One region of the Pediococcus sp. AC40 genome, then DNA from elsewhere that is predicted to be linked to it. Evidence: predicted binding sites of a transcription regulator. Region 1 holds the regulator's gene; the other holds the start of a gene.
What was found. The regulator LexA, encoded in region 1, represses DNA repair genes until DNA is damaged. The targets are predictions, from matches to a motif close to CNAACANNTGTTNG.
Positions count from the first base shown of each region.

Region 2: the regulator LexA is predicted to act here: its motif matches at 1,347-1,360, upstream of NL111_RS07525 (Y-family DNA polymerase).

Region 1 covers NZ_CP127012.1:953,164-956,586, forward strand. The annotation lists gene NL111_RS04620 (hydroxymethylglutaryl-CoA synthase) at 1-736, shown strand, start outside; gene NL111_RS04625 (hypothetical protein) at 838-1,446, opposite strand; gene lexA (transcriptional repressor LexA) at 1,527-2,156, opposite strand; gene NL111_RS04635 (DUF896 domain-containing protein) at 2,263-2,511, shown strand; gene NL111_RS04640 (YneF family protein) at 2,581-2,802, shown strand; gene NL111_RS04645 (lysophospholipid acyltransferase family protein) at 2,814-3,423, opposite strand, start outside.
Region 2 covers NZ_CP127012.1:1,532,512-1,535,934, forward strand. The annotation lists gene NL111_RS07525 (Y-family DNA polymerase) at 2-1,303, opposite strand; gene NL111_RS07530 (APC family permease) at 1,449-2,825, opposite strand; gene ald (alanine dehydrogenase) at 2,837-3,423, opposite strand, start outside.

The DNA.
Region 1 (3,423 bases):
TAAGACGGCTGGTGAACCAACCCAAGGCGGGGGGGCAGTGGCCATGATTATGAGTGCTAATCCGCGTATCTTAAAGATTAACCCCGAAAGTGCGCATTTGACAAAAGACATTATGGATTTTTGGCGCCCGCTTTATCGTAGTGAAGCGTTGGTAGATGGTCACTACTCATCCCAAGAATTTATTGACTTCTTCCAAAGTACTTTTCAACAGTACTCAGCCAAAACTGGGCAAGGACTTAACGACTTTACAGCGTTGATTTTCCATTTGCCATACACGAAAATGGGATTAAAAGCTCTTCGAAGCGTGCTGGAAGAAGCACCTGATGATCAAATTGCCGAAGGACTATTAGCTCGTTTTGAAGACAGTCGCCAGTTAAATCGCGAAGTTGGTAATTTATATACTGGATCGTTATACCTCAGTTTATTGTCGCTATTACAGGCACGTTCATTACGTGAAGGGGATCAAATTGGTCTCTTTAGTTATGGTTCAGGAGCAGAAGGAGAGTTTTATACTGGTGAAGTGGTGCAAGGCTATGAGAGAATGTTAGACACAAGCGTTTCTGAGCAGTTACGGCAACGTAAGCCAGTTAGCGTAACTGAATACGAGGAAATTTATCGTAGTTTCATGGCGGCGCAACCATCAGATTTTGTAACGGACTATCAAAATGATCCTGCCCGTTTTGCGTTAAAGGGACAAAAAGATCAGCAACGCCAATACGTAGAACGCAAAGATTGATTTTGAGCTTGATTACTAATTGGCTGGTGCTATTTTTGAAAATAATAAAGGAGACTTCCATTTCCAGGAAGTCTCCTTTATTAATAAGTTTGAAATTTACTTTATGATGCAAGCGCGTCTTCAACTATCTTGCCATCTTTAACGACTAACAAAGCTCGGTTACTATCGGGTTGTAAAAGTTTTACCGTATACCCAGAGCCTAACTCCTTCTTTAAGGATTTTGAAAGTCCAGTAAATTGTTTCTTTAGCCCTGCGTAGCTATCTTTATCAATCGTTCGGGAATCTTTCACCCAAGCGCTGAAAGCTTTTTTGCTATTCGCATCAGTTGGGGTAACCACGAATACTTTTTGATCTGCGTTAAAGGTGAGGTCGCCTAATGACTTCAAATTTTTCTTAAGACTAGCAGTAATGTTTCTTTCTTTAGCAGCCTGTTGTGACGCTGCCTGACTATCACTGTTCATTTTTTCAAATTTGTCGTCTTTAATTGAGGCTTCCTTACTTTTTTTAGCAGCCAAATGTGAACTAGCTGTGCTAGCAGCTGTAGACGGTTTTTCATGAATAACCTGGTTTCCCGAAAAAATGACTAGGGCTAGGGGAATTATAAAAAGAATAATTGCTCCAAAAATGGACTCACGGCTACGAATTGAAGAATGTAGCTTAAAGAGACTAAGTATTAACGCGATTGATGCTAAAACTAAAACATATAACATAATATCCTCCGAAATGATTCATTGCCTTGACCATTAGTATGACGGGTATAGGCGCAGAAATCAATAGATAACTATTAATTTTAGTATATATCGCTTCTAAAAAGCCCCACCACTTTGCCCAAAATGGTGACGTTGTCCAAAATAATTGGGCTCATGGTATCATTTTCGGGTTGCAAGCGGATGTGGTCGGTTTCTTTAAAGAACCGTTTGCAGGTTGCTTCGTTTTCGTCAGTCATCGCAATTACGATTTCGCCATTATCGGCGGTAGATTGTTTTCGAACGATGACTTGATCGCCCGATAAAATGCCGGCATTGATCATACTTTCCCCTCGAATGGTCAACATGAAAAGATCGCTGCTTTCATTCTTAAATTCCGGTGGAACGGGGAAAAAGTCGGTAGCTTCTTCAACGGCTAGGATGGGTTCCCCAGCGGTAACTACCCCCAAAACTGGGATTTGCTCGCCATTTTCTTGAATGCCAAGCGCTTCTAAGCCTTGGGCCGTAATTTCTAATGCACGAGGCTTAGTAGGATCTTTTTCTAAGTATCCATTTTTTTGTAGGCGGTCGATATGCCCATGTACCGTTGATGTCGAAGATAAGCCAATTGCCTTACCAATTTCTCGAACGGTAGGCGGATAACCTTGCGTTTGGACCGTTTGATAGATATACTCAAGAACGTTAAGTTGCTTAGTACTCAAATTCTTTATCATTTTTTCACCCCACGAATATTTGATATAATTTTAACATAGACAGGTGAACTTCTCAAACAGATGTTCGCATTTTGCCAAACGAAATAAATAAAGGGGAGTAATAGTAATGGCAGATCAAGAAATGCAAAAGCTAATTAAACGGATTAATGAATTAGCAAAAAAAGCAAAAGAAGAAGGCTTAACTGAGCTTGAAACTATTGAACGTAAGGAATTGCGGCAAAAATATTTAAAACGGTTTAGAGAAAGTTTTCGGAGCCAAATTGAAATGATGAAGATTTTTGATAAAGATGGTAAGGAAGTCACCCCCGAAAAGGTAAAGAAAGTTCAACGAAAAAAAGGCTTACGTGACGATTAAACGGGGCTTTTGTTTTTACTTGTTTTTGTGTAAAATGAAAAGGCAGACTGTTCACGAGGAGGATTGACAATGTCAACTGGAATTTGGATTATGATTGTAATTATCGCCGTTCTTGTTGGAGCAATCGGTGGATTTTTCTTTGCACGTCGTTACATGGAAAACTACTTAAAGAATAACCCACCAATTAACGAAGACATGCTTAGAACAATGATGCTTCAGATGGGGCAAAAGCCATCACAAAAAAAGCTTCATCAAATGATGACCGCAATGAAGAATCAATCGAAAAAATAAAAAAGCGTCCGTTATTTGGACGCTTTTTTTGTATGGGAAGGCTCGGCCATGTCAACATATTGGAACGTTGGATCTAATTCGCGGTCTAAAGCAGCAAAGGCCGCGTTTAAGTCTTTTTCCAATTGGGCTAAGTTTTCGTCGTTCATCCGAGTTTTTCGGTCAATTACGATTGGCTCACCAAAATTGATTTGAACCTTTCGCCGGCTAAATAGAGCTTTAAACGAAAGTGGTCCCTGATAAACAGCGGGGACAATGGGAACGTTAGCTAGCTTGGCAATCACGAATGCACCGTTTTTTAATTCTTGGGAATGGCGCGTGCCAGATGGAAAAATAATGGTTGAGAGTTCACCCTTTTTTAAAATTTTGACGGGCACTTTGATTGCCGATGGGCCAGGATTCTGACGATCAACTGGAAAAGCGTTGAGCTTGGTGATTAACCATTTTAAAAATCGGTTTTGAAACAGTTCCTTTTTCGCCATAAAAGAAAAACGCTTTGGGTAAGCTGCTAATGCATATAAAACCGGGTCTAGCCACGTTCGGTGTGGTGCAACTAACACGTACGAACCGCTTGGCAACCGATCTTTGTGATGGAATTGCGGGCGCCCGTTAATCAGCGTTAGA
Region 2 (3,423 bases), 580 kb from region 1:
ACTATTCGTACGCGTTTCCGCCATTATGGCCTCCTACCAAGCCGGCACGGTTAATCGCCGTAGCCCCCGGAGTTTTACTTCGTGCGTATACTAGCGCTTTAAAACCATACTGCTGGCGAATTTTGTCCACGGCTTTTTCGATATCGTAATACTTAATCTGCTGGGTAGCTGGGTGAAATAAATCTAGTTGCTGGCCAGTTGCGGGAGCTAATTTACTTGCATAAACGGCAATATTTCGCACCGCTTCTCCTTGCCAATTTTCTCGAAAAAGCTGAATCAGGACATGCGTAAGCGCAAAATTTTCGTTAGTAGGCGTAATTTTTTGGGCCACGTGAAAACCGCCCCGTCCATCCTCAACGCTGGCCGCGTAGGAAAAACCAATCCCTAATGAAATGCACCGGGTCTGCTTTTGGCGATGGCGTAACCGGGCTGCTACTTGTTCTCCAATTTCCTTGATTACCGTCTCAATTTCTAACTGTTGACAATAATCGCGGGGTAAAACCTGCGAATTCCCCACACTACTATCCTTAGGCTGAATCGGCTGTTGTAATTTACTACGGTCAATCCCCCACGCGGTGGCGTAAAGTTGCCAGCCAATAATTCCTAACGCTTCTTTTAGCTTAAAGGGATTGGCGTGAGCAAGTTCTGCCATTGTATTGATTCCTAACCGATTCAACCGCCGTTCAGTGCGTTTACCGATTCCCCAAACTTCCGTTAAGTTAGTAATTGGCCAAATTTTTTGAGCCACGCTTTCATAATGAATCTCGCCAATTAGCGCGGGACTTTTTTTCGCGTAAAGATCAAGCGCTAACTTTGCTTGCACTGGGTTATCCCCAATTCCAATCGTGGTGTAGAGCCCCAGTTGCTCACAAACGGTGCGTTGGATTTTTTGGGCAACTTCCCGCGGAGTTCGGCCAAATAATCGCCACGAACGGGTAACGTCTAAAATTGATTCATCAATTGAATATGGCAACAAATCTTCATCAGCGACAAACTGCCGAAAAATATTGTTAATTTGCAGATTCTTTTGAATGTAGAGGTTCATCCGCGGCGGAACTACTAACAACTGCTTCGTATTAGGCAAATCCCGTTGGCGAGAGACGTTTGCGTGCAAATTAAACAGTTTTTTAGCCATCGGGGAAGTTGCCAACACTAATCCTCCGTTAGTATTAGCTTGTTCCGACATTACCACCATCACCGCCCTTAGTGGGTTAAGCCCCCGCTGAACCGCCTCCACGCTGGCGTAAAAGGATTTATTATCAATCAGAAAAAACACGCCCCGGGGTTCCTTTCGATAATCCATCTGTTAATTGCCACCTTTAAATTAACTTATTCATCACCATTATCGAACAAGTGTTCGCGTCGGTCAAGTAAAAAAGCCAGGAACTTACTTAGTTCCTAGCCCTCGCATCCGTATGCTTAAGCAAAGTTGCCACTTGTTTGACCGTTCAAGGATCGGTCCGTTCAATAATGTGATTTTTAGAATATAGTTCGTACAGTGCAAATCCTACCACGAGCCATCCTAAATAAAACTCCCATGCCGAAAAAGTAATATTAGCCAATAAAAGCGCACAAATTAACATCGCAGCGATTGGGATTACGTTCCCCAACGGGATTCTAAAGGGTCGTGGCAAATCCGGATACTGCCGACGTAATAAAATCACGATTAAGGAAATTAAGAAAAATACCGATAACGAGCCCACGTTAGCAATCAACGCTAGATTTCGTAAATCGAAAAAGCCAGCTAGCAACGCCGCAAAACATCCACTAATCCACAATGCTAAGTTAGGACTTTGCGTTTTTGGGTTTAGTTTTGCCCAGTTTTGGGGTAAGAACCCGCCCCGGCTCATCGCCTTCATGACGTTGGAGTTAGCGTAAATAAACGCGTAAACTACCGCCATAATCCCCAAAATAGCTCCTGCGGAAACCACTTGCGCCGCTAAATCATGCCCCTTGATCAATAAAACATACGCCATTGCTTCCGAAACGTTTAGGTGTGGATAAGCCACCACTCCGGTCATTACCATGCTGACCACAATGTAAAGTGAGGTGGTTACCACTAACGAGATGATAATCGCGCGCGGGAGGTTGTGACGCACATTTTTAGCGTCTTCGGCCGAAGTTGCTAGCGCGTCAAATCCAAGAAACGTGAAGAAAACGGTCGAAGCTCCCGTGACAATCCCCTTAATTCCATACGGATTAAAGGAACTCCAATTACCCGCCTTGACATTGGGGACGCTCACCACGATAAATAGCGAAATGATCGTCAACTTCACTAAGACCAGCGCGTTATTGACCCACTTACTTTCTCCCGTCCCCTTCGTTAAAACGAAGGTGATTAAAAGGATCATCAAAAAGGCTGGTAAATTCATCCAACCGCCCATGGACGGCGCCACTAACAGCTGGTGGGGCAAGTTAACTCCCACTTCATGCAAAAATGAATGAACATAGCCGGTCCAACCATTTGCAACTGTAGCTGCCGTAGTCACGTACACACCTAATAAGGTCCAACCTGCTAAAAAACCTACGAGTTGACCAATGCTAACCCAAGCATAAACGTAAGCGCTGCCCGAATTAGGGATCGTCGTTGCCAATTCGGAATAGCATAGCCCAATTAATCCACTAGCCAACGCTGCAATTAAAAAGGAGAAAACTACCGCTGGCCCGGCGGTAGTGGCTGCCACAATTCCGGTTAACACCAAAATTCCAGTCCCAATAATCGCGCCTATTCCCAAAATTGATAAATCAAACAAACTCAGCGTTCGTTCTGCTTCACTTTTAGCAGCACTTTTAAAGATAAGCTCTAAATTAATTCTATTTTTCATAAGATCATCAACTAACTCATAAACGGTGTGTATTCGATATTTAGACTATCCGCAACCGCCTTAGAAGTTAATTGTCCATTGAAAGTGTTAATTCCAGTCAGAACGGTTTGATTAGCGGCCGCCGCTTCCACTCCCTGGTTAGCAATCATCACTGCGTAACGAACCGTTGCGCTAGTTAATGCATCCGTAGCGGTTTTAGGCACCGACCCCGGCACGTTAGCAACCGTATAATGGATCACCCCGTGAGATACGTAGATTGGATCGTCCAACGTGGTTGCTTTAACACTAGTTTCAAAAATTCCACCTTGATCAATTGGAATGTCTACCACCACTGATCCCGGCTCCATACTATCAATCATTGCGGTAGTAACTAACTTCGGCGCCAACGCTCCCGGAATCAACACCGCTCCGATTACCAAGTCGGCTTCCTTAACTGCCCTTGCAATGTTATGGGAGTTTGATGACAAGGTTTGGATATTACCGTTGAAAATATTATCAACTTCAGCTAAGCGTTGCGCATTAATATCCAAAATAGTTACTTGAGCACCAAGCCCTACCGCAATTTTGGCGGCATTAAACCCTACGGTTCCGGCACCGA